Regions from separate parts of the Edwardsiella tarda ATCC 15947 genome, predicted to be linked through region 2. Evidence: predicted binding sites of a transcription regulator. Region 2 holds the regulator's gene; each other region holds the start of a gene.
The links. Region 2 encodes Fur, which represses iron uptake genes when iron is present. Its sites were predicted from a motif close to ATAATAATGAGAACNACTATCAA; they were not measured.

Region 1: a site for Fur is predicted at 4,360-4,382, ahead of DCL27_RS11060 (Nramp family divalent metal transporter). Genes of this name have one in related genera too.
Region 3: a site for Fur is predicted at 5,887-5,909, ahead of zupT (zinc transporter ZupT). Genes of this name have one in related genera too.

What each region holds. Positions count from the first base shown of each region.
Region 1 is NZ_CP084506.1:2,382,766-2,393,612, forward strand. Features, by position in the region: gene DCL27_RS11040 (DsrE family protein) at 348-689, opposite strand; gene DCL27_RS11045 (MysB family protein) at 967-1,332, shown strand; gene glk (glucokinase) at 1,368-2,345, opposite strand; gene DCL27_RS11055 (hypothetical protein) at 2,748-3,083, shown strand; gene DCL27_RS11060 (Nramp family divalent metal transporter) at 3,080-4,318, opposite strand; gene DCL27_RS11065 (NupC/NupG family nucleoside CNT transporter) at 4,722-5,906, shown strand; tRNA gene DCL27_RS11070 (tRNA-Ala) at 6,248-6,323, opposite strand; tRNA gene DCL27_RS11075 (tRNA-Ala) at 6,370-6,445, opposite strand; tRNA gene DCL27_RS11080 (tRNA-Ala) at 6,493-6,568, opposite strand; tRNA gene DCL27_RS11085 (tRNA-Ala) at 6,624-6,699, opposite strand; gene DCL27_RS11090 (DNA-binding protein) at 6,950-7,294, shown strand; gene gltX (glutamate--tRNA ligase) at 7,377-8,792, opposite strand; tRNA gene DCL27_RS11100 (tRNA-Val) at 9,302-9,377, shown strand; tRNA gene DCL27_RS11105 (tRNA-Val) at 9,416-9,491, shown strand; tRNA gene DCL27_RS11110 (tRNA-Val) at 9,523-9,598, shown strand; tRNA gene DCL27_RS11115 (tRNA-Val) at 9,630-9,705, shown strand; tRNA gene DCL27_RS11120 (tRNA-Val) at 9,741-9,816, shown strand; tRNA gene DCL27_RS11125 (tRNA-Val) at 9,852-9,927, shown strand; tRNA gene DCL27_RS11130 (tRNA-Lys) at 9,932-10,007, shown strand; tRNA gene DCL27_RS11135 (tRNA-Val) at 10,139-10,214, shown strand; gene DCL27_RS11140 (hypothetical protein) at 10,375-10,847, opposite strand, start outside.
Region 2 is NZ_CP084506.1:904,301-915,147, forward strand. Features, by position in the region: gene nagE (N-acetylglucosamine-specific PTS transporter subunit IIBC) at 1-490, shown strand, start outside; gene glnS (glutamine--tRNA ligase) at 731-2,398, shown strand; gene chiP (chitoporin ChiP) at 2,926-4,323, shown strand; gene chiQ (ChiQ/YbfN family lipoprotein) at 4,381-4,713, shown strand; gene DCL27_RS04210 (beta-N-acetylhexosaminidase) at 4,733-7,399, shown strand; gene fur (ferric iron uptake transcriptional regulator) at 7,742-8,206, opposite strand; gene fldA (flavodoxin FldA) at 8,487-9,014, opposite strand; gene ybfE (LexA regulated protein) at 9,209-9,487, opposite strand; gene DCL27_RS04230 (alpha/beta fold hydrolase) at 9,688-10,476, opposite strand; gene seqA (replication initiation negative regulator SeqA) at 10,669-10,847, shown strand, end outside.
Region 3 is NZ_CP084506.1:3,064,414-3,075,260, forward strand. Features, by position in the region: gene DCL27_RS14195 (patatin-like phospholipase family protein) at 1-256, opposite strand, end outside; gene prfC (peptide chain release factor 3) at 481-2,070, opposite strand; gene rimI (ribosomal protein S18-alanine N-acetyltransferase) at 2,267-2,713, opposite strand; gene DCL27_RS14210 (DNA polymerase III subunit psi) at 2,673-3,083, opposite strand; gene rsmC (16S rRNA (guanine(1207)-N(2))-methyltransferase RsmC) at 3,257-4,300, shown strand; tRNA gene DCL27_RS14220 (tRNA-Leu) at 4,476-4,562, shown strand; tRNA gene DCL27_RS14225 (tRNA-Leu) at 4,598-4,684, shown strand; tRNA gene DCL27_RS14230 (tRNA-Leu) at 4,717-4,803, shown strand; gene ygiD (4,5-DOPA-extradiol-dioxygenase) at 4,945-5,730, opposite strand; gene zupT (zinc transporter ZupT) at 5,921-6,688, shown strand; gene ribB (3,4-dihydroxy-2-butanone-4-phosphate synthase) at 6,780-7,439, opposite strand; FMN riboswitch at 7,554-7,710, opposite strand; gene ubiK (ubiquinone biosynthesis accessory factor UbiK) at 7,927-8,193, shown strand; gene yjeH (L-methionine/branched-chain amino acid transporter) at 8,204-9,451, opposite strand; gene hldE (bifunctional D-glycero-beta-D-manno-heptose-7-phosphate kinase/D-glycero-beta-D-manno-heptose 1-phosphate adenylyltransferase HldE) at 9,483-10,847, opposite strand, start outside.

The DNA of each region.
Region 1 (10,847 bases), 1.5 Mb from region 2:
ATAGCCAAATGATCATCGCAATGACGACCCGCGTCATAGGCGAAGAGACGCTATCAATTCTACATAAAAAACAATAAATTAAAATAGTCTGATAATCGTTATTCTTCCCGTATTTTAACCATTTAGCGGCTAAACTATTCGTCCTACAGATTTAAAAATGCTCATTGGAATAGCAAGCAGCATAATAAATTTCCAGAAACTGTTTTTTTATCCATACCCTATTTTATGAAAACGTCGTTAATTTGCGACAGCGGATGAAATAAAGCTGTCGTTAATTTGCGACACTGTGAAAGCGGTTCTCATTTTCCCAGGCGGAAAAAGCATCACGCCTGGGAAAGGTCAGCCGATTAGGGCTTAATATACAGATAGCCCTGCTGTTGATGCTCGACCAGCGACAACATACCGGCCGCTACCGTATGCACCCCCATCAGCAACTGATCGGCGGTGATCCCATTGGCACGCATGCTATTTTCACAGCCGAATAACTCAATACCCTGCATCTGCAAGGTTTCCCAACGCGGCGACTCTTCACTATCCGCCAGCAGCGTGCTGATGGCGGAACCGTTAAACAGAATATGGATCTCCGTGGGTTGCCCATCACGGATCGCCATCAGGTTACGAGCGTTATTGTATGCATGCGGGCAATTGGCCGCCTCGGAGACGTGAAAAATTACCTTCATGGTTTGCATTAGCGTTAACCCTATCTCAAGCTGCGCCACGGCGCGCGAACGCGCCGATAGCGTTATTCACTAAAAAATGCGGTGCGCACGGCCTGCCGCCGTACCGCTCCTGTTTGAACATAGCAGCCAATACTAGGTATGTCATTGTTCCGCCATGGGTTCGTGACGCGCTATAGAGTAAATTTTTTTCCACGCCCCTTGCGGCCTGCCCGATTGTGTCAACAATAAAATCAACGGGGCGGCGCGTGCTCCCCCGTACTCTCCCCCCACACGACAGGAGGCAACCATGGATATGTATCTGACACTGGATGAAGCCATCGATGCGGCGCGCGAGGCGTTCCTTGCCGAGCACGACGAGGACACGCCGGTGGCGCAACTCAATCTGCAGAAATATATCATGCAGGATGGCGATACCATGTGGATGGCCGAGTTCCATGCCGATGAGCGGGACGAAGGCGACGGCGTCGCCCTCTTCTTCGGCCCGGCAGCCCAAGCGGTCTTCGACCAAGACTACGAGGACAGCGAGATCGAGGAGGAATGGCTAGCGGAGAACACCCTCTATCAATGGGATGAAGAGGAGTTCCAGTATCAACCACCGCTCGACAGCGAAGAGGGTGCAAGCGCTGCCAGCGAATGGGATGAACAGAACTGAGGCGCCCCGCCGCACGGATGACGGGGCAACACGCGTCATGCCTGCGGCGACAAGCGGTACCCTAACTGCTGACGCAGGTAGGCTCCGGCACCGAGCAGACCGGGATTGTCATGGGTGATTAAGTAGACGGGGATGGCGGCAAGATAGGCTTGAAAGCGCCCCTTCTCCTCGAAGGCCTGGCGGAAAGGCGACGTTCGGAAAAACTCCAGGAAACGCGGCACGATCCCCCCCGCAATATAGACGCCACCGAAGGTGGCCATATTCAGCGCCAGGTTACCGCCGAAACGCCCCATCATCACGCAGAACAGCGTCAAGGCCCGTCGGCAATCCGCACACTGTTCTGCCAGGGCGCGCTCGCTAATCATCTGCGGTGTCAACGCTTGCGGCTCGCGTCCGGCCGCCTTAACGACGGCGCGATAGAGGTTGACCAGACCCGGACCCGAGAGCACCCGCTCCGCCGAAACATGGCCCAACTCCGCACGCAACAGCGCCAACAATTCATCTTCCTCTTCGCTGCCCGCGGCGAGATCGACATGCCCCCCCTCCCCCGGCAAACTGATCCAACGCTCACCGCTCTGGATCAGATGGGCGACGCCCAGACCGGTACCCGCGCCATAGATGGCGATCGGTCGTCCCTGCTGCGCGGCTTGGCCGCCGAGCTGGATCAGGCTCTCCGCCGGGAGGACCGGAATCGCCATGGAGACCGCGGTAAAGTCATTGATCACCGCCAGTCGCGCCAGACCGAGCGCCTGCTGCATGGCGCGGATGGAGAAGGCCCAGCTATGATTGGTCATCGCCACCCAGTCATCGGTGACCGGACAGGCGATAGCGATACAGGCGGAATCGACCTGCACCGCGTGTGTCTGAAGATAGGTCCGAATAACGGATTCCAGGCTCGCGAACTGTTCACCGCGATAACTTTGTACCGCCGACAGGCGGCCACTCTCTAAACAGCATAACGCCAGGCGAGCGTTGGTGCCCCCCACGTCGCCCACTAACGCAAAACGCTTCATTGTCCCCTCACTCCCCATCTCTCGCTGCGGATGCATGGCGTGGCGCCTCGGCGGCTGACCACACCGCAACGGCCAAGTATACCGAGAGGCAGTATGTCATGATTAGGCGCAACACAACTCCTCCCCGCCACTCCTCCCCCTCGAGGCCAGCGCCTCGACTCGCTTGGCGCGCCCAGCGCGATGAGGTCACATCGTGCGGGGCGTCACGCTAAGCTGACGGAGTAATACCGTCCCGGTACAGATAACTCTCAAAAAGCCGCAGAGACCCCTGAGCCCGCTCCCGCCATCGCGCAGACACGTTACACTACGCCATATTCCTTATCGTCTTTACTCTTTTGGTATCGCACCGCGGCCGCTTCACCCCGAGTGCAGCGATACCGTCACGTCAGGAGTCTGAGTAAAATGGCAAAACATGGCTACTATTTCGTGCTGGCGGCATTACTGCTACTCAGCCAACCCTCGCACGCCGATGATGCGGATGTGCGCCTACTCCCCGGCGTCAAACTCTCCATCGATAACCCACTGGAAGATATACTCGAGCCACTCGATGATTGGCCAGAAGAGGCATTAGAGCCATTGGATGATTGGTCGGAGAAGGCGTTAGACCCTCTCGACGATTGGCCGGAGAAGGCGCTCAGCCCAAGAAAATGGCGTCGAGGTGATGGGGACGACGCTATCCGCCGTCCCGCCTGGCATCGTCACCACGATGATGATGACGACGACGACGATGACGATTAACCGCGCAACATACTGACCAGTAAGTAAAGGTTCAACGCGACTACCAAAAAGACGATCACCCGTCCCAATGCCTGCACCAGGCGTCCGTTAACCATGTCGCCCATCAGCGCACGGTTGCCGGTAAAGGCAAGCAGCGGCAACAATGCCAAGGCGATCCCGAAGCTCAGCAGAACCTGACTCAGCACCAGGATACGCGTGGCATCCAACCCGGCCAGGATAACGATGAAAGAGGGCAACATGGTCACCGCCCGACGTAGCCACAGCGGGATGTGGAAATGGACGAACCCCTGCATCACCACCTGCCCCGCCAGGGTGCCGACGACCGTCGAGGAGAGCCCGGCGGCCACTAGGCTCAAGCCGAAGATGGTCGCGGCCGCTTCGCCAAGCAACGGCTTCAGTGTCAGGTAGGCCTGATCCAGTTCGCTGATGCCGCTATGGCCGTTGAAGTGGAAGGCCGCTGCCGCGGTCGCCATCATCGCCAAGTTCACGAAACCGGCGATCGTCATGGCGACGGCAACGTCTAATTTCGTCGATGCGTAACGCTCCGCCCGCGTCCCTTCATCCCCCTTCTGGGTCAATGAGGAGTGCAGGTAGATCACGTGTGGCATGATGGTCGCCCCCAATACCCCAGCCGCCAGCACCACCGCATCCTGAGTCGGCAGATCCGGTAACAGCATACCCTGAGCCAGACCGGCGACACTCGGACGGGAGAAAATCAGCTCGACGATATACGCCGCGGCGACGAACAGCAGCAGCGCGCCGATGACGCGCTCCAGCGGCTTCTGTCCACGCCGTTGGAGACCCAAGATCAAGAAGGTGGCAATCCCGGTAAGCACCGCCCCTTGCAGCAGACTCACACCGAACAGCAATTTAAAGCCGATCGCCGCCCCGATAAACTCGGCCAGATCCGTCGCCATGGCGATGATCTCAGCCTGAACCCAGTACGCCCACACCACAGGACGCGGGAAGCGATCGCGGATATGCTCGGCCAGGTTTTTTCCCGTTGCGATACCCAGTTTGGCCGACAACAATTGAATCAGCATGGCCATCAAGTTGGCCCATACCACCACCCACAACAGGGTATAGCCATAGGAGGCGCCCGCTTGAATGTTGGTGGCGAAGTTACCCGGATCGATATAGCCGATAGCGGCAATAAAGGCAGGCCCCATCAGCGAGATCTTGATCTTGCGCGCGGGGGAGCGGGTGACGCAGTCTACAGTCCGAGAGTTCAACATAGGATGCCCTTACTACCGTTGCTTCTACTACATCCCAGTATAGTTTAGTGATAATGATTATCAACAGCGTTTTGACGGTAGTTCCTATCCCTACAATAGGTATGGACAATGATAAGACTGAAAATAATTTCACAATTTTGCTCATGACGCGCCTCAGCTGCTATACTGCTCGGCACAGCACAACCCCCATCCTGAGTCTGTTACGGTCGAGCCTCCCGCCGTTGGGCGTGATGATTACGCCTCATACCTCCCCGTTTATGGGTGCATTTTGTTACTTTTCTAACTTTTTTTGTTTATCACGTTAAAACAATTTCAATAAATGCAATCAATGTCTCGTTTTTAGTTTCCGTGTTACATAAAATTAGCCGAGAAATTTAGCCTGCCTCATAATTTGGAGCAATGTATGTCCCCCATTCTGCACTTCTTACTGGCCTTAGTAGTGGTGGCAGTCCTCGCCCTGCTGGTCAGCCATGACCGCAAGCGGATCCGCGTGCGCTTTATTATTCAGCTGCTGGTGGTTGAGATCCTGCTGGCCTACTTCTTCCTGAACTCGGATATCGGTCTGGGCTTTGTGAAAGGATTCTCTGGATTCTTCGAAACGCTGCTCAAGTTCGCCGCAGAGGGGACCAACTTTGTCTTCGGTAACATGAGTGACAAAGGGTTGGCCTTCTTCTTCCTCAACGTGTTGTGTCCGATCGTCTTTATTTCCGCCTTGATCGGTATTCTGCAACACATCCGCGTACTGCCCATCGTCATCCGTGCCATCGGTACCGTACTGTCTAAAATCAACGGTATGGGCAAACTGGAATCCTTCAACGCCGTCAGCTCGCTGATCCTTGGCCAATCAGAAAACTTCATTGCCTATAAAGATGTCCTGGGCAAGATGTCAGAGAAGCGCATGTACACCATGGCGGCGACGGCAATGTCGACGGTCTCCATGTCCATTGTCGGCGCTTACATGACCATGCTGGACCCGAAATATGTGGTGGCGGCGCTGGTACTGAACATGTTCAGCACCTTCATCGTGTTGTCGCTGATCAACCCCTACTCCGTCGAGGGTGAGGCCGATCTGCAACTGAAAAACACCCATGAAGGGCAGAGCTTCTTCGAAATGCTGGGTGAGTACATCCTGGCCGGTTTCAAGGTCGCGATTATCGTCTCCGCCATGTTGATCGGTTTTATCGCCCTGATCGCCGCCGTGAATGCCCTGTTTGACTCCATCTTCGGCATCAGCTTCCAGGGTATCCTCGGCTACGTCTTCTATCCGTTCGCCTGGATCATGGGTATCCCGAGTGGTGAGGCGCTACATGCCGGCAGCATCATGGCCACCAAGCTGGTCTCCAACGAATTCGTCGCAATGATTGATTTGCAGAAAATCGCCGGAGAGCTGTCACCGCGCGGCCTGGGGATCCTGTCCGTGTTCCTGGTCTCTTTCGCCAACTTCTCCTCCATCGGTATCGTCGCTGGTGCCATCAAGGGGTTGAATGAACATCAGGGTAACGTCGTCTCCCGCTTCGGTCTGAAGCTGGTCTACGGCTCTACGCTGGTCAGCATCCTGTCCGCTTCTATCGCCGGCTTGTTCCTGTGATTTAAAGACGACACGATGGGAAAGGCGCCTGATGGCGCCTTTTTTATTGTCACCGCCATAACTTCCCTGACTTCCCTGACGATGATCGATGCCTTTCCTCCGCTTATCGTCATCCCACGACTCCCCTATCGCCGCGTATCCACCCCATAGAATGCATAGAGGCAGAGGCAGAGGCAGAGGCAGAGGCAGAGGCAGAGGCAGAGGCAGAGGCAGAGGCAGAGGCAGAGGCAGAGGCAGAGGCAGAGGCAGAGGCAGAAACGCTCCCATCCTCATACCTGAAAGCAAGGCATGGGGTGAAAAATAAATGCAAAAAGGCCGACATCGCTGTCGGCCTAATGATTTGGTGGAGCTAAGCGGGATCGAACCGCTGACCTCTTGCATGCCATGCAAGCGCTCTCCCAGCTGAGCTATAGCCCCACATAATCGTGCCCCTGACGCAGGCTATGCGCCTACCGGGTAAGTTTGGTGGAGCTAAGCGGGATCGAACCGCTGACCTCTTGCATGCCATGCAAGCGCTCTCCCAGCTGAGCTATAGCCCCACGTAACCGTGGCCCCTGACGCAGGCTATACGCCTACCGGGTAAATTTGGTGGAGCTAAGCGGGATCGAACCGCTGACCTCTTGCATGCCATGCAAGCGCTCTCCCAGCTGAGCTATAGCCCCACATTATGTGGTGTCCGCAAGCCTGTGCACTTCGCCACTCTCTCTGGAAAAAGAGTGGTGGAGCTAAGCGGGATCGAACCGCTGACCTCTTGCATGCCATGCAAGCGCTCTCCCAGCTGAGCTATAGCCCCGTGCACACCGCTTCATCGCGGGAACGGGGCGCATAATAGGGCAAGGCTACCGGCACTGTCAACGGCTAATTGCCTTTCCTGCGCCAAGCGCGGCAAAAGCCGCCAAGTCAGTCTATTTACTCAACAATTCAGCTCCTCAGCATGCAGTTTTTGCCTTTTTTTGCCCGGCGTAGCACTATGGTATTAGATAACTCACTAAGTGATTTCGTTAAAGCATATAGCTGATCACACTCCGCATAGGGACGGACGCATGAACAAGGAATGGTACTCGGCCAAAGAATTAGTGGGCGTCGGCAGCTTTCCCTCCACGCCTCAAGCCATTAATCAGCGTGCCAAGGCCGAGGGATGGCGCCGGCAACGGCGCAATGGCGTCCAGGGTAAGGCGCTGGAATACCATATCAGTAGCCTGCCGAAAGAGGTGGTAGAGGAGCTCATCGCGCGCGACGATCAAGCGCAGTACCTGCTCAACAGCACGCAACCGGAACAACTCTGGTATGCCATTCTGTTACAAATGAACGATGAGGAGCGCAAGAAAGCAACCTCGGTGATCTTGCGGATTGGCATTGACGAGTTCCTGCGCCGCTTAGGCGATTAGCCCTCCCCTCACCGGCCGTCTCTAACGTAAAAAAAACCGGCCAATGGCCGGTTTTTTAGTTCGCAATACAACCCAACAAGGCTTACTGCTGCGCCTCACGCTCGGCGATAAAAGCCAGAGCCTGATCGATACGCGCCAGCGCACGCGCCTGGCCGATAGCATGGATGGTCACGTCCACGCTCGGCGACTGACCTTGGCCGGTCACCGCCACACGCAACGGCATCCCCACCTTACCCATACCGACTTCCAGCTCATCGGCAGTCGACTGAATGGCGTGATGGATCGCCTCGACCTGCCAGTCACTGATCGCCGCCAGCTTGCTACGCGCCAACTCCAGCGGTTGACGAGCGACCGGACGCAGATGCTTCTTCGCGGCGTCGGCATCGAACTCACGGAAATCTTCGTAGAAGTAGCGCGCCTGCTGCGCCATCTCTTTCAAGGTCTTACAACGCTCACCCAGCAGGGTGACGATCTCGGCCAACTGCGGCCCCTGCGTGGTGTCATAGCCCGCCTGCGCCACATGCCAGGCCAGATGCTGAGCGACCTGCTCTGGCGGCAGATGGTTAATGTAGTGATGGTTCAACCATTGCAACTTCTCGGTGTTGAAGGCGCTGGCCGACTTACTGATATCATCCAGGGTGAAGAACGCCGTCATCTCATCGATGCTGAAGATCTCCTGATCGCCATGGGACCAACCCAGGCGCACCAGATAGTTAAGCAACGCCTCCGGCAGATAGCCATCGTCGCGATACTGCATGACCCCGACCGCGCCGTGACGCTTGGACAGTTTCTTGCCATCATCGCCGAGGATCATGGAGACGTGGGCATACTCCGGCACCGGCGCGCCGAGCGCCTTCAGGATGTTGATCTGACGCGGCGTGTTGTTGATGTGGTCTTCACCGCGGATCACATGGGTGATGCCCATATCCCAGTCGTCGATAACCACACAGAAGTTGTAGGTCGGCGAACCATCGGTACGACGAATGATCAGATCGTCCAGCTCTTGGTTACTGAACTCGATCGGCCCGCGGATCTTGTCGTCAAAAATGACAGAACCTTCCTGCGGGTTCAGGAAGCGCACCACATGCGGCTCGTCGTCGGCATGGTGGCTATGGTCGTGACGGCAACGCCCGTCGTAACGCGGCTTTTCGCCACGAGCCATCTGATCTTCGCGCAACTGCTCCAGACGCTCCTTGGAGCAATAGCACTTATAGGCGGTCCCCTGCTCCAGCATCTGATCGATTACCTGATTGTAGCGATCGAAACGCTTGGTCTGATAATACGGACCCTCATCCCAATCCAGATTCAACCAGTTCATCCCATCCATGATGGCGTCGATGGCTTCTTGGGTGGAACGCTCCAGATCGGTATCTTCAATGCGCAGAACAAACTCCCCCTGGTTATGACGGGCATACAACCAAGAGTACAATGCGGTACGCGCACCGCCGACATGCAGATAGCCGGTCGGGCTGGGCGCAAAACGGGTTTTGATTTTCATGTAAATAAGACCTTGTTACGCAGGTTCCCCTGCATCGCTAAGCGGGGGCAAAATATCTGTGGGCGTTATTTTACCATTACCATTTAGGCTATGTCCCACAATTGTTTCGGCCGAATAATGGCGTAACGCGCCCCCCGTACCCGATGAAAAGCGCGCCCCGCAAGGTCCCCCCCATAAGATATCGCGCGACGCCGCGTCAGCCTGCGCTCTCGCGAATCATCGACACCGCCTTTCCTGTTTTACCGGCCTAGGCCGTTCTCCCATGCCGATGATCCCCGGCAGTGCGCTCATAGCCCCACTCGCGGGATGCTGGACGCGACGCCGCTGTGCGGGCAAGGGGGCCCAGTAAAGGGGGCACAACGGTGGGAATCACGAGAAAAAACGACTAAATAGACGCTTTTTGTCTATTGTTGCGACAGGCTGGGTGTTTTTCCGACGAACGAGAGTTTTTCTTGAAAAAAGCGTTGACCATTTTCCGCGGCTCCCTATAATGCGGCTCCACACAGCGGGGGTGATTAGCTCAGCTGGGAGAGCACCTCCCTTACAAGGAGGGGGTCGGCGGTTCGATCCCGTCATCACCCACCACTCTTTTGAGTGTCCCGCCGTGTAGCGCCATACAGATTGGGTGATTAGCTCAGCTGGGAGAGCACCTCCCTTACAAGGAGGGGGTCGGCGGTTCGATCCCGTCATCACCCACCAATCTTTAAGGCGTACAATCAGGTTTTCAGATGGGTGATTAGCTCAGCTGGGAGAGCACCTCCCTTACAAGGAGGGGGTCGGCGGTTCGATCCCGTCATCACCCACCAATCTTTAAGGCGTACAATCAGGTTTTCAGATGGGTGATTAGCTCAGCTGGGAGAGCACCTCCCTTACAAGGAGGGGGTCGGCGGTTCGATCCCGTCATCACCCACCAATCTGAACCCTGAACAATCCGGCATCTCAAGAAGTGGGTGATTAGCTCAGCTGGGAGAGCACCTCCCTTACAAGGAGGGGGTCGGCGGTTCGATCCCGTCATCACCCACCACTTCTTGGCTTGTAGGATACCAGCAATACCGTTGTGGGTGATTAGCTCAGCTGGGAGAGCACCTCCCTTACAAGGAGGGGGTCGGCGGTTCGATCCCGTCATCACCCACCACTTCGGGTCGTTAGCTCAGTTGGTAGAGCAGTTGACTTTTAATCAATTGGTCGCAGGTTCGAATCCTGCACGACCCACCATTCTTTCGATAAATAAGAACTGGTTAATGTGAAGGATAACATCGCGTAGCGATGGCCCGTAGGGCGAGGCGTAAGCCGAGTCATCCTGCACGACCCACCATTCTTCTTGCACCACCTTTCCGGACCAGATTGGGTGATTAGCTCAGCCGGGAGAGCACCTCCCTTACAAGGAGGGGGTCGGCGGTTCGATCCCGTCATCACCCACCAATCTGCCTATTCGCTTCCCATAATTATTCCTTTTCCGTGCGACCAGCGGTCTGCTCCGGCGCCTCTAGCGCGTAGAGTACCTCTTCTCGATATCATCCCCAGCGTGTAACGCGAATGATTAATCTGATTCTCACTTGGGGATGATGGCGGGGCTTGGGTGTTACCAGATCAATAGGATCACCAGCAATAACACGACGATACCGATCAGCAACAGACTGGCCGGCGAGCGGGCCTGTCGCCGCACACTACCGGGGATCCAGTGTGGTGGGATAAAACCGAATACCGGTTGTGGGTTGCCGACCGAGGCGACGGATAACTCCTCCTCGACCGGATGGGTGGTGACGACCAGCGGCGTAGCGGCCACCACCTGATTCTCCAACACCGAGCGTAATGGATCGGCCTGCAATGTCTGCTTCCCTAATGCAGTGAAGAGCTTATCGGCCCCCTGACTCACGTCCAACGCACGCTCCACATTGGCACGCTCCGCCAGCATGCGTCCCTGCTCTCCCAGTGTCACCCGCGCGCCCGTCGGCGTCTGTGCCGTAGGCGCGGCGGCGTGTGGGGCATGGCGCGACGCGGCAAGTTGAGCCTCGCGTCCTACCGCCGCCGCCGGCTCATTCTGGGCGAACGCCT
Region 2 (10,847 bases):
ACAGGCTACGCCTAATGCTGCCGCCGGTGTGCGCGCTACCCTGGTCTCGCCGATCAGCGGTGAGGTGGTTGCCCTGAGCGAAGTGCCAGATGAGGCATTCGCCAGCAAGGCGGTGGGTGATGGTGTGGCCGTGCGCCCGACCAGCAACATCGTGGTGGCCCCGGCTAACGGGACGGTGGTGAAGATCTTCAATACCAACCACGCCTTCTGCCTGGAGACCGATGAGGGGGCCGAGGTGGTGGTACACATGGGTATCGATACCGTGGCGTTGAACGGTGAAGGGTTCAAGCGTCTGGTGAACGAGGGGGATGTCGTCAAGGTCGGCCAGCCGGTGCTGGAGATGGATCTGGATTACCTGAACGCCCACGCTCGCTCGATGATCAGCCCGGTTGTCGTCAGCAATATCGATGAGTTCGGTGGGATTGGCGCGCAGGCCTCTGGCCAAGTTGTCGCCGGGGAAAGCAAGCTGTATACCCTGCTGAACAAGTAACGCTTGACGCATCAGCGTCGTTGATCGCGGGAGGTGCCGAAAGGGGCCTCCCGCTTTTTTTATGCGCGCTTTACCGCGCCTCGCTTGCGCGGGTGGGGGGATCGTGCTGAGCGAGTAAGCGATGGCACGGGGGGACGGCAAAAAAACGTGGGGATTTTACCGTTACAGTGGTTGTGTCCTGCCGGTGGTTGTTAGATCATGACACGATGAGAACGTATTTTTTGGCAAGAGGAGCCGAAGATGAGTGAGGCTGAAGCCCGCCCAACCAACTTTATCCGTCAGATTATCGATGAAGATCTGGCGTCCGGTAAACACACCAGCGTGCATACCCGTTTCCCGCCGGAGCCGAACGGCTACCTGCATATCGGCCACGCCAAGTCCATTTGCCTGAATTTCGGCATTGCCAGAGATTATCAAGGGCTGTGCAATCTGCGTTTCGATGACACTAACCCGGTTAAAGAAGACATCGAATACGTCGAGTCCATCAAGCGTGACGTGCAGTGGCTAGGTTTTGAGTGGAGTGGGGCGGTGCGTTACTCCTCTGACTATTTTGACCAGCTGCATCAATACGCCATCGAGCTGATCAGCAAAGGGCTGGCCTACGTCGATGAGTTGAGCGCCGAGCAGATCCGCGAATATCGCGGTACCCTGACCTCACCGGGTAAAAATAGCCCCTTCCGCGATCGTAGCGTGGAGGAGAACCTGGCGCTGTTTGAGAGGATGCGTCAGGGCGAGTTCGCCGAAGGTAGTGCCTGCCTGCGCGCTAAAATCGATATGGCGTCGCCGTTTATCGTGATGCGCGATCCGGTGCTGTATCGCATCAAGTTTGCCGAACACCATCAAACCGGTAACAAGTGGTGCATCTATCCGATGTACGATTTCACCCATTGCATCTCCGATGCGCTGGAGGGGATCACCCACTCGCTGTGTACGCTGGAGTTCCAGGATAACCGTCGCCTGTATGATTGGGTGTTGGATAATCTCTCCATTCCGTGCCATCCGCGTCAGTATGAGTTTTCTCGCCTGAACCTGGAATATGCCATCATGTCTAAGCGTAAGCTGAACCTGTTGGTGAGCGAGAAGATCGTCGAGGGGTGGGATGACCCACGGATGCCGACCATCTCTGGTCTGCGTCGTCGCGGCTATAGCGCCGCCGCGGTGCGCGAATTCTGCCGCCGTATCGGGGTCACCAAACAGGATAACAACGTCGAGATGGCCGCGCTGGAATCCTGTATTCGCGACGATCTCAACGAAAACGCGCCGCGCGCCATGGCGGTGCTGGATCCGGTCCGTCTGGTGATCGAGAATCTGCCGGCGGATAGCGTGCAGATGTTGACCATGCCGAATCATCCGAATAAGCCGGAGATGGGCAGCCGCGAGGTGCCGTTCGCGCGCGAGCTGTACATCGATCGCGCCGACTTCCGTGAGGAAGCGAATAAGCAGTACAAGCGTCTGGTGTTGGGTAAGGAAGTGCGTCTGCGTAACGCTTACGTGATCCGTGCCGAGCGGGTCGAGAAGGATGCCGACGGCGAGATCACCGCCATCTATTGCAGCTACGATGCGGATACCTTGAGCAAGGATCCAGCCGATGGGCGCAAGGTGAAGGGGGTGATCCACTGGGTCTCCGCGAGCCATGCCGTTGCGGCCGAATTCCGCCTGTACGATCGTCTGTTCAGTGTGCCGAATCCGGGGGCGGCGGAGGATTTCCTTTCCACCATCAACCCAGAGTCGTTGGTGATCCGTCAGGGCTTCGTCGAGCCGAGCCTGGCCGTTGCGGTGGCTGGCGTGACCTACCAGTTCGAGCGTGAGGGCTATTTCTGCGCCGACAGTCATTACTCCTCGGCCGATCATCTGGTATTTAACCGTACCGTCGGTCTGCGCGATACCTGGGCTAAGAGCGGCGCCTAAGCGTCGTCACGGCTAACTGAGATAAAAACCACGGGCTCAAGGTCCGTGGTTTTTTTTGTCGACGACTTTTTTTACCTCACGCTCTTTCTTTTTTCCCTTCCTCTCTTTCTCGATGTTACACCGTGTAGTATCGAAAATTGATTTCGCGATGCAAATTAATAACATGTTGTAATGTAATAGTTATTCGTACATCGCGTAGTTATACCCAGCCCATTACTGTGATCTAGTCTGCATTTATAAATGGTATTACAAACATATCGCTGTTTTTTAATGCTATTTTTTACTTGATTTCTAAATTATACCGTTGTGTAACTAAATATAAGAATATGTGCACTCGGTCAAAAATTGATACATCTAATTTACTTTTCATTTGATAATTCGCGTCGCGAAAAATAGTCTAGTAGTGCAGTAAGTGAACGAGGCTTTTTTCTCGTCACCCAATAACTTTTACCCCAATGGGGCTATTGGCGACCTGGTCGGGCGCTGTTCCGCCAGCCGCGTTTTTACAGTCAAAGAGGAATTTTTCTATGGTTACGCATCGTGCTAAGCGCAGCGTGCTGGCGCTTGCTGTTGCAGCGGCAACGCTGGGCACCGGCTTCATGGCGCCATCGCAGGCGAAGGCAGAAGGGTTCATTGACGATTCAACCATGACCGGTGGAATCTACTATTGGCAGCGCGAGCGTGATCGCAAGGATGTAGAGACCGGCCAGTATAAGACTAACCTGTCGCATTCGACGTGGAACGCCAGTCTCGATTTCTCCTCCGGCTATGCCGCCGACTTTATCGGTGTGGATGTCGGCGCCTTCACCGCCATCGAGATGGCCGAGTCGGCTGAAAGTGGCCACCCGAACGAAATCGCCTTCTCCTCTATCAACAAAGCCTATGACGAAAACTACAGCGGCGATAAGAGCGGCATCAGCCTGTATAAGGCGGCCGCCAAGTTGAAGATGGGGCCGATGTGGGCGCGTATCGGTTGGATCCAACCGACGGGTCAGACGCTGATCGCCCCGCACTGGAGCTTCATGCCGGGCACCTATCAGGGCTTCGAGACCGGGGCTAACTTCGATTTCGATACCGCCGGCGCGCTGAGCTTCTCCTATATGTGGACCGACCGTTACAAGGCGCCATGGCACCTGGAGATGGACAAGTTCTATCAGGGTGGGCTGGGGGATAATCGCGGCGAAGAGGTGTCCTACCTGCACTCCCTGGGCGGGAAGTATGACTTCAAGAACGGCCTGGTGCTGGAAGCGGCCTTCGGCCAGGCGCAGGGCTTTATGAATCAGTACTTCGCCAAGGGGACCTACAAGTTCGACGTCGCCGGTAGCCCGCTGACCAGTAGCTACCAGTTCTACGGCGCGCACGATCGCATCTCCGATGCCAACAGCGCGGCCAATATCTATGACGGCACCGCCTGGTTGCAAGCCCTGACCTTCGGTTACAAGCTCGGCCAGTTCGATCTGCGTCTGGAAGGGACCTGGGTGAAGGCGGAAGGTAAGCAGGGCTACTTCCTGCAGCGTATGACGCCGGCCTATGCCTCCTCCAACGGCCGCCTGGATATCTGGTGGGATAACCGTTCCGACTTCAACGCCAACGGTGAGAAAGCGGTCTTCGCCGGCGTGATGTATGACCTGAGCAAGTGGGACATGCCCGGGTGGGGCGTTGGTGCCTCCTATGTCTATGCTTGGGATGCCAAGCCGAACAGCACTTGGGCCGATCAGAGCGAGCGGGTGAAAGAGAGCGCCTATAGCCTGGATGCGATGTATGTGGTCCAAGACGGCCGCGCGAAAGGGACGATGTTTAAGCTGCACTACACCCAGTACGACAACCACTCCGACAACCCGAGCTGGGGCGGTGGTTACAACAACATGTTCCAGGATGAGCGTGACGTGAAGTTTATCGTCATCGCACCGTTCACCGTATTCTGAGTTGATCCCCCCTCCGCACGCGCGGAGGGGCGTTAAGCGAATCAAGGGAGAGAGAAGATGAAAGCGATTCTGGGTGTGGCCGTGGCCGCAATCGTATTGGCTGGCTGTGCGCAACCGAGCGCGCCGTCGCAGGATGGACAACTACTGAAGCAAGCCTATAGCAAGTGTATTGAAGATTCGAAGGGCAACCATGACAAGGTCGCCTCCTGCAAGACGATTCTGGAGGTGATGAAACAGAGCCCGGCACAGGCGACATTCGCGCAGAAAGAGAGTGTGAGTGTGTTGAATTACCAACAGTGTATCGAGGCGGCGATGAGCGGCGCTGGCGATAACTACACCGCACGTTGCGGTACATTGTGGCAAGAAATCCGCGCCAGTAACGCGAACTGAGAGAAGGGAAGCGATGATGATGAAAGGCTATAAACTGAGCGTAGTGGCGACGACCCTGGGTCTGTTGGGCATGAGTGGTATGGCGCAGGCGGATCAGCAACTGGTTGACCGCATCAGCAGCCAGGTGAAGGTGAACTATGCCGTTACCGATAACCGTGGCGCGGAGAATGGTGTCAACTGTGCCGCCCTGGGCGCGGACTGGGCCTCCTGTAATCAGGCGGTGATCAGCCTGACCAACGATGGTAACGCCATCGAGGGGAAAGATTGGGCCATCTATTTCCATAATATTCGTCAGATCCTGAAGAGCGGCAACGATCAGTTCAAGATCACCTTCATTACCGGCGATCTGCATAAGATCGAGCCGACGGATAAGTTTAAGGGCTTTGCCGCCGGGGAACGCGTCGAGATCCCCATCGTCGGCGAATATTGGCAGTTATTCGAGAGCGACGTATTGCCGCGTTGGTATGTGACGTCGCCGGATGCGAAGCCGAAGGTGATCGCCAATACCGATACCGAAGATTTGAGCCAGTTCGTCACGCCGTTTACCGGTGACTTGTGGAAGCGTACCAAGGATGACAAGAACATCCTGATGACGCCGGAGAATCGCTTCGCCAAGAATGCCGATGTGAAGACCCTGCCGGCCTCTAGCCTGCGTGGTCAGATCATGCCGACGCCGACGACCTTGAAGGTACATCAGCAGGATGCCGACCTGGCACGTGGTGTGAGTCTGGATCTGACGGTACTGAACACGGCCAGTGCCGACGTCATCAAGGCGCGCCTGACCCAGTTGGGCGTGAAGCAGGTCAAGGGGGGCTATCCGATCAAAGCCCAGATCGCCACCAAAGCGTTTAAGGGCGAGATGGCGGTACCGGGCGCCTATCAGTTGAAGATCGGTACCAAGGGTGCCGAGGTGACCGGTTACGACCAGGCGGGTGTCTTCTACGGTCTGCAATCCATTCTGTCGCTGTTGCCAGCCGATGGCAGCGCTAAGATCGCGACGCTGGACGCCGAGGATGCGCCGCGCTTCCAGTACCGTGGTATCGAGCTGGATGTGGGACGTAACTTCCATTCACTGGCTTCCATCGAGCGTCTGCTGGATCAGATGGCCGCCTATAAGCTGAACAAATTCCACTTCCATCTGACGGATGATGAAGGGTGGCGTATTGAGATCCCGGGGCTGCCGGAACTGACCGAGATCGGCGGTAAGCGCTGCCACGATCTGAGCGAGCAGACGTGCCTGCTGCCGCAGTTGGGCTCAGGCCCAGATAGCGACAACAATGGCAGCGGCTACTTCACCCGTGCCGACTATATCAAGCTGCTGAAATATGCTCAGGCACGCCAGATTGAGGTGATCCCAGAGATCGACATGCCGGCCCACGCCCGTGCGGCGGTGGTGGCGATGGAGGCGCGTTATAACAAGCTGAAGGCGGCAGGCGACGAGAAGGGCGCTAACGAGTACCGCCTGCTGGATCCGACCGATGACTCCAACACCACCTCGGTGCAGTTCTACGATCGCCACAGCTACCTCAACCCGTGCCTGGACTCCTCCAAGCGCTTCGTGGATAAGGTGATCGGCGAAATCGCCCAGATGCACCGCGAGGCGGGTCAACCGCTGACCACTTGGCACTTCGGTGGTGACGAGGCGAAGAACATCCGCTTAGGGCCGGGTTACACCGACGTGAACAAGCCGGAAGCGGGCAAGGGGATGATCGACCTGAGCAAAGAGGACAAGCCGTGGGCTAAGTCCCAGATGTGTCAGGCGATGATCAAAGAGGGCAAGGTGGCCGATATGGAGCACCTACCGAGCTACTTCGCCGTTGAAGTCAGCAAGATGGTCAAGGATCACGGCATCGGCAAGATGCAGGCCTGGCAGGATGGCCTGAAGGATGCCAAGGATGCCAAGGCCTTCGCGACGCCGCGCGTCGGGGTGAACTTCTGGGATACCCTGTATTGGGGTGGTTTCGATTCGGCCAACGATTGGGCGAATAAAGGCTATGAGGTGATCATCTCCAGCCCGGATTATGTCTACATGGACTTCCCGTATGAGGTGAACCCGAAAGAGAACGGTTACTACTGGGGTACCCGCTTTAACGATGAGCGTAAGATCTTCGCCTTCGCGCCGGATAACCTGCCGCAGAACGCCGAAACATCGGTCGATCGCGACGGTAACTACTTCAGCGCCAAGAGTGACAAGCCGTGGCCGGGCGCCTATGGCCTCTCCGCGCAGCTGTGGAGCGAGGTGGTGCGTACCGACGACATGATGGAGTACAAGATCTATCCGCGCATCATGGCGGTGGCCGAGCGCGCCTGGCATCAGGCGGGTTGGGAGCAGCCGTATCAGGCGGGTCGTGAGTATAAGGGCGGCGAGACTCACCTGGTCGATCAGCAGGCTCTGCTGAAGGATTGGCAGCGTTTCGCCAACCTGATGGGACAGCGTGAACTGGCGAAGATGGATAAGTCTGGCGTGGCCTATCGTGTACCGCAGCCGGGGGCGCGTGTGGTCGACGGCAAGCTGGAGACCAACGTGGCGATGCCGGGTCTGGTGGTTGAGTACTCCATCGACGGCGGTAAACACTGGCAGCGTTACGATGCCAAGGCGAAGCCGGCCGTGAGTGGTGAGGTACAGGTCCGTACCGTATCGCCGGATGGCAAGCGCTTTAGCCGCGTCGAGTCCGTCAAGTCCTAACGGCTCGCGAGGACGTTACCCTCTCATGCCCCCGCTTGCGCGGGGGCTTTCGCGGTGCGGCCCTTCGGCCCTCGCTGCGCAGAACTTTCCGATTTCGAACTGAGTAGTAAGTAGTGATTGCCCTCATCATGAGGGCATTTTTTTTATCCCGACATAAGCCTCCGCCTAGGGTGGGGGGCCGCGACAGGTATTGGCTCTGCCTTATTGTCTTTGGATTTAACGCGTTCAGAACAGGCCGCGCCTTTTTGTGAGGGCCTTTAACCCGTCCCGATGGGCGCCATCCTATCCGATGGCGAAAAAAAACGGCCTCATAGGGCCGTATATGGAACGCCGTAGACGCCGTTATGCCTTCTCGTCATGTAGCGACTCGTCGTTACGGCAGTCGCCCTCGCCATCGGCCCCGGAAGCGCAGTGACCATACAGATAGAGGCTGTGGTTGGTCAGCTGGATGCCGTGCTTCTTGGCGATCTCCTGCTGGCGTTTCTCGATGGACTCATCACTAAACTCGATCACCTTGCCACAATCCAGGCAGATCAGATGATCATGGTGATGCTGTTGGGTCAGTTCGAAGACTGACTTACCGCCCTCGAAGTTGTGGCGGGTGACGATGCCTGCATCGTCGAACTGGTTTAGTACACGGTAGACCGTGGCCAGACCGATCTCCTCACCCATATCGATCAGCTTCTTATATAACTCTTCGGCACTGACATGATGACACACGGGATCTTGCAGTACTTCCAGAATCTTGAGACGGGGAAGCGTGACTTTCAGGCCAGCTTTCTTTAGCGCAATATTGTTGTCAGTCATTCGGATTCTGTCCTGTCACAGAGCCCGGCAGAACCTAGAGGCCGCTGCCGAACAGAAATAATAGTGAGTTTGATTATAAGGCCGATAGGCGGAAATGGGAACCGCGCCGCCGCCGCCCCGCGCGGGGGATAGGGACGGAATAAACAGGAGAGTATCAGTATAATCAGGAGGATAGGGAGAAAAGACGCGATGATTAGTCAGGGTATCGTTTTTATTGATGGCTGGGATACCTGCCGGCTATCAGACGCCAAGCTGGCGACCGGCAGGTACCCGTGAGGGATTAACCCAGGATCTCGGCCAGATGCATCTCGGCGCTGATCTGTTTTACCCAGGCGTCGACGCGCTCGGCGGTCAGTTCCGGTTGGCGATCTTCATCGATGGCCAGGCCAACGAAGGTCTCGTTATCCACCAGCGCCTTGGACGCCTCGAAGTGGTAACCAGCGGTCGGCCAGTGCCCAACCAGGGTCGCGCCACGCGCTTCGACCAGATCGCGGATGGTGCCCATCGCGTCACAGAAGTACTCGGCATAGTCCTCCTGATCACCGCAACCAAACAGGGCGACCAGCTTGCCAGAGAAGTCGATCTCTTCCAGGGTGGGGAAGAAGTCATCCCAATCACACTGTGCCTCGCCGTAGTACCAGGTCGGGATACCGAGCAGCAGAATGTCGAACGCGGCGAGATCTTCTTTGCTGCTTTTGGCAATGTCATGAACTTCCGCAACGTCTTTACCCAGTTGCTTCTGGATCATCTTAGCAATGTTTTCCGTGTTGCCGGTGTCGCTGCCAAAGAAAATACCTACGATTGCCATATCGCGAATTTACCTTTTATCTCAGAAATTGAATCAGGCTGTGTGCCGCCGCCACGGGAACCCACCGGGTGTGGCCGTGGGCGAGCGTCGCTACCAGCCTACCTACCAGTCGATACTATAACACCTTTGGCATCACGCCTTTATCGTCATTGTGCGTTGCGCCGCCGGTGTCTGGATGAGGCGTGCTTCGCCGCTCAGTCGTGCGTCGGTAGCTGACTGAGCAGCATCTGCTCGATCAGCTCGCTGCGGCTGATATTACGCTCGTGCGCCAGGCGATTGAGGATGGCTACCGCCTCCTCGTTCATCTTCAACTCGACGCGGCGTAGCCCCTTGACCCGATCGCGGCGCAGCTGGTTACGCTTATTGATCCGCAACTGCTCTTCCCGGGAGAGCGGGTTGGTTTTAGGACGACCTGGACGACGTTCATCCGCGAACAGATCGAGCGTCGTGCGGTCCGTTTGTTCTTTGGCCATATTCAGGTAGCGGTACTGCAAGGAGAAGAGAGCGCGGGAAATCCGCGCTCCGATTAACATATATTCGGGATTTTCCCCATCGGCAGCGTGCATTGACCTGCCGTCGATTTTAGCGCGCCATCATACCCTAGGGAGCGCAGCAGCGACAATCCTTTCTCGGCCTGGCGTGGATGGCGTGTGTTTCGCGCCGCTACCGGTGGTTATCGCGACGCCTCGTCAGGGGTATCGAGGAAGCGATGCAGCACATGGAGTACCTTTTCCGGCTGTTCGGCGTGCAACCAATGACCGGTACCATAGATGACATGGGCGCGGGCATGGGGAAATTGGCGCAGGATCGCCGGACGGTAGTCATCGAGCAGGTAGGGGGAGTCGGCACCCTTGATAAACAGTGTATCGCCCGGATGGGGCGGTTGCTCATCCCAGCCGAGGATGGCGGGGTAGTGCTGGTCTAGTGCCGTCAGGTTAAAGCGCCATTGGCCGCGATGGAAGGATTTCAGCAGGAACTGCACCACGCCCTCCGACTGGAGATAGCGGCGCAGGATTGCGGCGGCCTGCGGGCGTGTCTCGACGGCGGCCTCCTCTACCGCATAGAGGGCGGCGAAGACCGCATCGTGGCGGCGAGTCGGGTAGGCGACCGGGGCCATGTCCAGCACCGCCAGGCGGCGCACCTGCTGCGGATGGCGTAACGCCAGACGCATCGCCGCCTTGCCGCCCATCGAGTGGCCGATGATGTCCATCGGTGCCAGATCGTAATGGGCGATCAGCGCGGCAAGATCCTCGGCCATCAGATCGTAACTCATCTGTGGGGTGTGGCCGGAGAGACCATGATTACGTAAGTCGACCTGCAACACGTCGCGGTCGCGTTTCAGTTCGCGCGCGAGTAGCCCTAAATTGTCCAAGGAGCCAAAGAGTCCGTGGATCAGTAGCAACGGAGGATAACGTCGCGTCTGTTGTGCAGGATGCAGCTGGTGGTTCAGGTGTAGGATCATCATTCAACGAATTGTAGGTGGAATGTTACCATTAGGTTACCACAGGCGTAGGCCGATTGTCCGTCGCGGGATAGCCGCGCATGACACCACAAAATGCGTCTTAATCGCCTCGGCGTGGCGCTAAACGCTATCCGCTCACGGCGTTTGACCTTATAATCCAGGCTGACTGAGTAGCAAAAGTACTGGATAACGATGAAAACGATTGAAGTCGATGAGGAGCTTTACCGCTATATTGCCAGCCACACCCAGCGTATTGGCGAGAGTGCTTCCGACATTCTGCGCCGGCTGTTGAAGGTCGGCATGGAGAATAAGACGGCCAACGTCGCCGCCCCGCTCCCGGTAGCCCCCCTGGCTATTCGCGCGCCGCAACC
Region 3 (10,847 bases), 1.5 Mb from region 2:
TATAGCGGGTGATCACTCGCCGGGCATAACCGGGCTGACCGCAGACAAAGGCGGACAGGTTCTGTGCGCCGGCGGAGGTCCCCAGATAGAGATCGAAGGGGTTGAAACGCGCACGCAGAAACTCATCCAAGACACCCGCGGTGAAAATGCCCCGTTGACCGCCCCCCTCGCAGACGAGGGCGATCTTCCCCGGGCGATAAGGCTTATAAGCTAAGGGTTCAATATTTCCCAGGGTAATAGGTATTCGGTATCCCACGTTGCACCTCATCACGACACGATCGAACGGAACGCATGTACCCACGTAGGCACACACTACGTCCATCCGTTAAGCATACCTTGGATAAGGAGACGGAATAAGTCCAGCCAGGCGAGGAAATATTCATATTCTGTCCGCTTTGGCTAACACCGTGTCATCGCGCATAGCACAACGGGCCTGACGGCCCGTTGTATGCATTAAGCGTTCGCCTAGCGGCGAAACGATCAATGTTCGCGCGTCTGGCGGAAACGCACCTCGGGGTAGCGCTCCCGTGTCAGGTTGAGGTTGACCATGGTCGGCGCAATGTAGGCCAGGTTATCGCCGCCATCCAGTGCCAGGTTTTGCTCGTTCTTACGCTGGAAGTCATCGAATTTCTTGGCGTCGTCGCACTCGACCCAGCGGGCGGTAGACACGTTGACCGACTCATAGATCGCCTCGACGTTGTACTCGCTCTTCAGGCGTGCCACCACCACATCGAACTGCAGCACACCGACCGCGCCGACGATCAGATCGTTATTGGTGAGCGGACGGAAGACCTGTACTGCCCCCTCTTCGGAGAGCTGCACCAGCCCCTTCAGCAACTGCTTCTGCTTAAGCGGATCGCGCAAGCGAATACGGCGGAACAGCTCCGGCGCAAAGTTAGGAATACCGGTGAACTTCATCTCTTCACCCTGGGTGAAGGTGTCGCCGATCTGAATGGTGCCATGGTTATGCAGGCCAATGATATCGCCCGGGTAGGCCTCTTCCACATGGGCACGGTCGCCGGCCATAAAGGTCAACGCATCAGAGATCACCACATCCTTACCGGTACGCACCTGGCGCAGCTTCATCCCCTTGTCGTAACGCCCGGAGACCACGCGCATAAAGGCCACACGGTCGCGATGCTTAGGATCCATGTTGGCCTGGATCTTAAATACGAAGCCGCTGAACTTCTCTTCGTCGGCGCTGACTTCGCGCACATCGGTCATCCGCGGCATCGGAGCGGGGGCCCAGGCAACCAGGCCATCCAACATATGATCCACACCGAAGTTACCCAGCGCGGTCCCGAAGAAGACCGGGGTCAGTTGACCGTTGAGGAAGGCCTCCTGTTCGAACTCGGTCGAGGCGCCCTGCACCAACTCCAGCTCTTCGCGCAACTGCGCCGCCAGATCGTCGCCCACCGCCTCGTCCAACTGCGGGTTATCCAATCCCTTAATTACCCGGACTTCTTGGATGGTATGTCCCTTACCGCTCTGATACAGGTAGGTCTCATTCTTATACAGATGGTAGACCCCCTTAAACAGCTTACCGCAGCCGATTGGCCAAGTGATCGGCGCACAGGCGATCTTCAGCTCGTTCTCCACCTCATCCAGCAACTCCATCGGATCGCGGATGTCGCGGTCGAGTTTGTTCATAAACGTCAGGATCGGCGTATCACGCAGACGCGTGACCTCCATCAGCTTACGCGTACGATCCTCGACGCCCTTGGCGGCATCGATCACCATCAGGCAACAGTCCACCGCCGTCAGGGTACGGTAGGTATCTTCGGAGAAGTCTTCGTGCCCCGGGGTGTCCAACAGATTCACCAGGCAGTTGTGATACGGAAACTGCATCACGGAGGTGGTAATCGAGATCCCGCGCTGCTTCTCCATCTCCATCCAGTCAGACTTGGCATGCTGGCTCGATCCTCGGCCCTTGACGGTCCCGGCGACCTGAATCGCCTGTCCGAACAGCAACACTTTTTCGGTGATGGTCGTTTTACCGGCATCGGGGTGCGAGATGATAGCGAAGGTGCGCCGTTTAGCGACCTCGCGAGCGTATTCACTTGGCGACATGATTTTCTGTTCTGTATTTGAGCTGCCCTGCCCGCCGACACGAGCTAACGGCGTCTATCGGTGGGCAACACAGGAGTAAATGGGTCATAAGCGCGCCATTTTCCCTGATTTATCCAGGTTAGACAACGCGCAATTTTCGTAGGCCAATCGCACAGGAGAGGCGAGAAACAGCCGGAGCGAGCCGTCAGAGCCCTCGCTAACCGAGCGGTAACGCCATGATACGCGCATCCTCGCGCCCATCGGCGGTCGGATAATAGTTACGCCGCAGCGACACCTCGTTAAAGCCCAGATCCTGATACAAGGCGATCGCGGGCTGGTTGGAGTCGCGGACTTCCAGCCAGAGGGTCACCACACCCCGATCCGTCAGATCATCGATCAGGCGCAGCAATAACTGGCGCCCCAGCCCTTGACGTTGAAAGGCGGGGGCGACCGCGATATTAAACAGCGTCGCCTCATCCAATACCACCTGGGTGATGGCGAAAGCCGCCAACTGTCCCTGGGACTCCAGCTTCAGATTGTAGTAACGCTCACCCTGGTTACCGACAAAAGTATTACGCGTCCAGGGAAAGGCGTGGCTGGCGCACTCCACGCCGTAGGCGGCGTCAATGTCCGCCGAGGTCAGGGAAGAAATGGTGTTGCTCATGACAAATTTGCTGCCATAGGGCGCGCTTGGCGCCGGGGTTATGATAAAGCGCACTGAGCGCCGAGGTGTGCAGTTGCGCTTCTGCCGGAGCGGCATCGCCCAACCACCAGCAGAGGTAATGCTGGCGCTGGTCCAGCGTCTCATACTGCTCCGGGGTCAGGATCACCGCCTGCTCCGCCGTCAGCGACAGCGCACGCAGAATATCGCACAACAACAGATCATCCGGCGACAAGGGGGCCTGTGACACGATCAATAGCCGTGTCTGGGGCGATGGCGTAATGGCGACCTCGCCACGCAATAGCGACGGACGGCGTAACACCCACTGCGTCACGCCAAGCTGCTGTAAAAGTCGATCGCGTCGCGAAACCATACTACTCCTACCTCATCTGCGCCGTACGGCGCCGGGGAACTCGTTGATGCCTGTCTGGCTACTATGCTAACAAACCCCCGGCCCCGCTACCATCCATGACAGACGATGCCGAGTTTCAGAACCCCGTTGAAAGCTTTATAATCGCCGGTCAGCCCATAGAGGAGTTTTGTGTCATGTCCGCTTTTACCCCGGCCAGCGAAGTCATACTGCGCCATAGCGAAGAATTGGCTTCACGCCGCGTCCTGTTCGCCGGCGATCTACAGGATACGCTGCCTGCGCAGTTTGATGCCCTCGAGGTACGCGCCCACACGAGCCAGTATCACCACTGGCAGGCGCTACAATCCACCATGGGCGAGCGCTGTCTATTCGCCTTGGAAGCGCCGCAGGCGTTCGTCGCCGGTATCGATACCCTGCTGTACTATTGGCCGAAGAGCAAACCCGAAGCCCTATTCCAACTCACCCAGCTGCTATCGGTGCTACCGCAGGAGTGCGAGGTGTTCATCGTCGGGGAAAACCGCGCCGGGGTACGCAGCGCTGAAGAACTATGCGCCGAGATGGTGACGCTGAGCAAAATCGACAGCGCGCGTCGCTGCGGCCTGTACCATGGCCAACTCACTCAGCCGGTCACCTTCGATCTGGCTGACTGGTGGATGAGCTACCACACCGGTTCGTTACACATCGCCACGCTACCGGGCGTCTTCAGCCGCGATGGCCTGGATATCGGTAGCCATCTGCTGCTCTCCTCGCTGCCCCACGGCCTCAAAGGACGCGTGCTGGACGTCGGCTGCGGTGCCGGGGTTCTCTCCGCCGCCATCGCTCGCATGTCACCAGAGACCACCCTTACTCTGTGTGATGTCAACGCCGCCGCGCTGGCCGCCAGCCGCCAAACCCTGGCGCAGAATGACATCCCGGGCGAGGTGATCGCCAGTAATGTCTTCTCCGACATCGACGGTCGCTTCGATCTGATCATCTCCAACCCGCCCTTCCACGATGGGGTACAGACCAGCCTATTGGCCGCACAGACCCTGATCCGGGGAGCGATCAGCCATCTACAATTAGGTGGCGAGTTACGCATCGTCGCCAATGCCTTTCTGCCGTATCCGCAGGTACTCGACGCCATCTTTGGTCGCCATGAAGTGGTTGCCCAGACCGGGAAATTCAAGGTCTACTCCGCCATCCTCGACCGCCCGGCGCTAGAACATAGTCGCCGCCGCTAAGCCCCTGGGCCGGCACTGCCGGCCTTTTTTTCGCAGTTGAACGGCGAAAAGATGGCGAAGACGGCCAAATTTACATCGAACGCGGAAGATTCGGCAAATAACTGTTGACGCCGCGACGAAAATCTCTAGAATTCGCCTCCGTGGTTACGTTACTCCCGTAGTAACGCAACGGTATGCGAAGGTGGCGGAATTGGTAGACGCGCTAGCTTCAGGTGTTAGTGTCTTAACGGACGTGAGGGTTCAAGTCCCTCTCTTCGCACCACATAACCACGATTGATTGCGCTTTGACGGCACCTTGCGAAGGTGGCGGAATTGGTAGACGCGCTAGCTTCAGGTGTTAGTGTCCTAACGGACGTGAGGGTTCAAGTCCCTCTCTTCGCACCAAAGCCGACGAGCGACAATCGATACACCCGTGTGCGAAGGTGGCGGAATTGGTAGACGCGCTAGCTTCAGGTGTTAGTGTCCTAACGGACGTGAGGGTTCAAGTCCCTCTCTTCGCACCACTTCTTGGTTGTTCTCTCCCGATATGCTCTCGTAATCCCTCAATTATCTTTACACGTTTATTTGAACTCTCTACTGCAGCTTTCTGGTCAGTTATTTTCGTTTTTCGCCGTCTCAAGTACGTTCCCCCTCGTTCAGGCCCCTCAACCGATCTGCAATGACAACATACTCAACGATCCCATCACGATCCCCAGATCGAACACCTGCTGCCGCTCTCTCCCGTCCCAACAGCCCAACACGGTTAATAGCGGCAAGAAATGCTCGGGGGTCGGGTTAGCCAGCGCGGCATCGGGATGACGCGCAAACTGCACGAGGGGTGACTCACAGCCTTGCTGCGACAGGTTATCCCGTACGAAACGCTCAAAACGTAACGCCCAAGGATAGGGAGGCGCGAACGCCTGCCAACGCAGAGTGCGTAGGTTATGTACCACGTTACCGCTTCCCAACAACAGGATACCGCGGCGCCGTAATACCGCCAGCGCTTGCCCTAAGCGATAGTGGTATGCGGGGGGTTGTGTCAGATCCAGGCTAAGCTGCACCAGCGGAATATCGGCCTGAGGATAGAGATGCAACAACAGACTCCAGGCGCCATGGTCAAATCCCCATGCTTGTCGATCTAACGCCAGCGGGAAATCCGCCGCCAGCAACGTCTGTAGCTCCATCGCCAATGCGGGGCTCCCCGGCGCCGGATAGCTCAACGCCGCCAGCGCCGGCGGGAAGCCGGTAAAGTCATGCAGGGTACGGGGGTGCGCCATGGCCGTAACCCATAGCCCACGCGTACACCAATGGGCGGAGATCACCACGATGGCACGCGGACGAGGCAACGCAATACCAAGACGTCGCCATTGTGCGCTAAAGGGGGTCTCCTCTAAGGCATTCATCGGGCTACCGTGTCCCAGAAACAGTGCAGGCATCGGGGCATCATACATCGCGACTCTCCTCAAACGCCCCCACACTTATCAAGCGGTGGCAGCGACATGGCTGAGCTAAGCACTCTCTGGCAAGAATAGAATAGGCACAGACAATCAGTGGGATTGTGTATAACATGATCACCAATATTTACTTTTATTCACACTTAATAAATAATGAAAATCATTATCATTTTTGGAGAGTGTGCCCATGTCCATCCCCTTGCTCCTTACGCTGCTCGCTGGTGCCGCGACTGCCGTCGGTGCCCTCCTTGCGATTATCGGCCGAAAACCCTCTAACCGAGTCTTAGCCTTCTCACTCGGCTTCGCCGCCGGGATCATGCTGCTGATCTCTCTGATGGAGATGTTACCCGCCGCGCTGGCTACGCCAGGCATGCCGCCTTTGCTGGGGTACGGTATGTTTATTCTTGGTTTGGTGGGGTACTTCCTGCTCGATCGCCTACTACCGCACAATCACGCCCATGACATGGTTCCGCTAGGCGGCGCGGCGCCACGCAATCTGAAACGCACCGCCCTACTCCTCACCTTGGGGATCAGCCTACATAACTTCCCCGAGGGTATCGCGACCTATGTCACCGCCAGCGCCGATCTGGAGCTGGGCATGGGGATCGCATTGGCGGTCGCCATCCATAACATTCCTGAAGGGCTCGCCGTCGCCGGGCCGGTCTACGCCGCCACCGGTTCACGCCTGCGTGCCTTCGGCTGGGCAGGCCTATCCGGTGTCGCAGAAATCCTCGGCGGGGTACTGGCTTACGCGGTACTCGGCCCCGCCATCTCGCCCATAGGTATGGCGGCGATAATGACTCTGGTTGCCGGTATCATGGTGGCGCTGTCAGTGGATGAGTTGATGCCGCTGGCTAGGGAGATCGACCCTCAGAATAACCCCAGTCGTGGTGTCCTGTGTGGGATCACGGTCATGGGACTCAGTCTAGCCCTGCTACAGACGACGCCGTTATGATCAGCGCATCGTCCTCTCACCTCGCGGGAGGCGTAACAAAAAAGGGATAGCCAGTGGCTATCCCTTTTTTTATGACTCTGCGCGGTGACGATTAGCTCGCCTGCTCCTGGGACTCATGCGCCTGGCGGTAAGCCACCAGATCGTCGATAGTCACCACCGGCATATTATGTTGGCGGGCAAACTCCACCACCTGCGGCGCGCGGGCCATCGTACCGTCATCATTAGTCAATTCGCATAGCACCCCTGCCGGGCGGAAACCGGCCAGCGCGACCAGATCGATGGTCGCTTCGGTGTGGCCACGACGTACCAATACTCCCCCAGGACGCGCACGCAACGGGAACACATGGCCAGGACGGTGCAGATCGCTCGGCTTGGCATCATCGGCAATCGCCGCGCGTACCGTGGTCAGACGATCGCGTGCGGAAACCCCGGTCGTCACCCCTTCTGCCGCCTCGATGGTCACGGTAAATGCCGTACCATAGTGGCTGGTGTTATTACTCACCATCATCGGCAGATCCAACTGCTGACGACGCGCCTCGGTGAGACACAGGCAGACGATGCCGCTACCGTGACGAATGGTCATCGCCATCTGTTCAACGGTCATGGTTTCGGCGGCGAAGATCATGTCGCCTTCGTTTTCACGATTCTCATCATCCAGCACCATGACGCCACGGCCAGCGCGCAGTGCAGATAGCGCATGTTCCACGCGCTCCATTGGGGTACCGAAATCGGAAAGCAGAGTCTGATTCATGGTAAAAAACCTCATCAATAGTTGTATGAATTACCAGAATCAGGGCAATTTGAGGAGCAGCTCGTGCCAGAGGCACGGACAAAATAACGCGAGCGGGTTCACCCCGGCAGATGTCGTTACTCTCTCCCATCCGGACTATAACCGTCGGCCCCGGAATTACACCGGATCTGCTGACCTTGCATCGTAATGCAAGCGCTCGCGGGCTTTCGGTGACGCCACTGCGTACCGATTTACCGCCGGTAGGGACTTTCACCCCGCCCTGAGAAGTAAGCGAAATGACTATAACGCCAAAGCGAATAGCGAGCAATCGTCATCGTCGATTATTGGCGTTCGCTCACAAAGCCACAGAGTAGGGTGCAAGAACGAACATTTATCATCCAGGACAAGCGATTGCGTGCGATAATCGCCTGCCCTACTGGCATCTGAGATAACACTACGGTAACGTATCCACTACCGCATGATTGCCGTAAAAACCAAGGAACGCACCATGATTGATCCCAAGAAAATTGAACAGATTGCCCGTCAGGTGCATCAATCCATGCCGAAAGGACTACGCGAGTTCGGTGACGATATGGAGAAACGGATCCGCCAGATCCTTCAGACGCAGCTTAACCGCTTAGATCTGGTTAATCGCGAAGACTTCGACGTCCAGACCCAAGTGTTGCTGCGTACCCGGGAAAAACTGGCGTTACTGGAACAACGCGTCGCCGCGCTGGAGAATCGCCTCTCGCGGGATGAAGAAGAGCAGGCCTAACGCCTGCCCCTCATACGCTGCGCCGCCGAACGCGGCGTGGTAACAACAGCGTCAATAAGGCGAGCATTCCCAGCGCATACAGGCTCTTCACCCCGACCATCAACAGCAGTAACACGCATAGCCCAGCGCCAATCACCGCCATCATGCGCGCCTTCCCGCGCAACAGGCGACATCCTGCCAGCATGCACAACAGATAGATCATGATGAAGACGCCATTGGCGTAGACGATCAGCGCATCCAGCGCCAGATCACTCAGATAGATAGCCAACGAACACACGAGGCAGCAGATGACCACCGCCGTCAGCGCATTGACCGGCGCCTGCCGTGTCGAAAGCCGAGCCAGACGACTCGCGGGACGCTCCTGTGCCTGAGTCCATACCAGGCGAGCGAAACTCTGAATATAGATATTCAGGCTGGCAAAACACGCCAAATAGCCGATCACACAGGCAATCCACAACGCCTGCCGACCGAACAATTGCACCACAATCCCCGGCAACGATGCCGCCGCCTCTCGGCCACTTCCGTAGGCATGAAAGTAGAGTACCGCCACGCTACAGGCCCAATAGACCACGCCTGCCAGCAACAACCCCAACAACAGAGCCCGTGGGAAGTCACGCTCGGGATGACGAAACTCCGCTGCCAAATGCGCGAAGGCTTCGAGACCGACGAAACACCAGAACATCACCGCCAGGGCTGCGGCAAGGGGAGATAATGCGAGTTGCTGCGCCGTCGGCCAGGGGATCGTCGCCGGGGTGATCCCGCCACGCCACCAGATGGCGGCGATCAGCAACACCACCAGCACGGCGATCAGCGTCTGTAAATTCGCGCTCGACCCCGCGCCGCGCGTCCCCAGTAGCCATACCGCCAACAGTGTCGATAACTCTACCGCCAACAGGCTTCCCCCCTGCCAGCCGAACATCGCCTGCCAGAAACCGGCCGCAATCTGTAGCGAGGCGGGCAGCCCGACGGGGATCACCGACAGGAATAACCAACCGGTAACCCGTGCCATGTGTGGGCCAAACGCCTTACCGACGAAGTGCGCCGCGCCACCTGCACTCGGGAAGTGGCGCCCCAATCCGGCAAAGCCGATGGCGATGGGAAAGACTAAGACGATCAATAACGGCCAGGCCCAGAGACTCCCTGTGCCGGCGACTTGGGCCGCCAGCGCCGGAACCGCGAAGATCCCGGTGCCCAAAAGGGAGGTGGAGAGCAAACCAACGCCCTGCACCAACCCTAACTCCTGCTTTAATGTTGCCACGATGCTATCCTGCTAAGCTGTCTGCGACACCTTAGCCGTGCGGGTTCTGACGGATGGTATTGATGATATTGGTCGTCGAGCAGCCATCTTCAAAGTTCAGGACGCGGACCTCGCCACCAGCGGCGATCACCTCGCGGCCCCCCGCGATCTCCTCGGGCTTATAGTCCCCCCCCTTCACCAGCAGATCGGGCAGGATCTCGGCGATGATACGCTGCGGGGTATCCTCCTCGAACGGGATCACCCAGTCGACGGACTCCAGTGCGGCCAGTACCAACATACGCTGTGCCAACGGGTTAACCGGGCGCTCTGGCCCCTTCAAACGGCTAGTCGACGCGTCGCTGTTGACGGCGACGATCAGGCGATCGCCCAACTTACGCGCGTTCGCCAGGTAAGAAACGTGACCGGCATGAAGAATGTCGAACACCCCATTGGTCATCACCACCTTCTCGCCACGTTGACGCGCCTTGAGTACCGCCGCCTTTAGCGCTTCCTGTGACATCACACCAAAGCCGGTGTCGGCACGACCGCGGATGGCGTTCTCTAGCTCAATAGGCGAAACGGTGGAGGTCCCCAGCTTGCCGACCACCACGCCTGCGGCGGCGTTAGCCAAGAAGCACGCCTCCTCCAGCGAGGTACCGGCGGCAATGGCCGTCGCCAACATACCGATCACCGTATCGCCGGCGCCGGTCACGTCATACACCTCTTGCGCCTGCGTCGGCATATGCAACGGCGGAACGTCACGCTGTAGGAGCGTCATCCCCTGTTCGGAACGCGTCACCAACAGTGCGGTCAACTCGAAGCGATCCATTAACGCCAGACCACGTTCGACGATCTCCTGTTCGCTCTGGCAACGCCCAACGACAGCCTCGAATTCGGAGAGGTTCGGTGTCAGCAACGTCGCCCCACGATAGCGTTCGAAGTCGGTACCTTTCGGATCGATCAAGACCGGCACACCGGCATCACGCGCCAGGCGGATCATCGGCTGTACCGCGGCCAAGGCTCCCTTGGCATAATCGGATAGGATTAGGGCGCCCAACTGGGGTAACGCCTGACGGATACGGGCAAAGATCGGCTCGGGGTCGACACCACCGAATCCCTCTTCGAAGTCCAGACGGATCAACTGCTGATTACGCGACAGCACACGCAACTTGGTAATGGTCGGCTGATTCGGCACCGCGACGAAGTCACAGGCCACATTGACCTCTGCCAGACGCTCAGCCAAAGCACGGGCGGCATCATCGACGCCAGTCAACCCCACCAGACGGGCTCCGGCACCCAGCGAGGCAATGTTCATCGCCACGTTGGCCGCGCCGCCGGGGCGCTCTTCAATGGTCTCCACTTTGACCACGGGCACCGGTGCTTCCGGCGAGATCCGGCTGGTTGGCCCATACCAGTA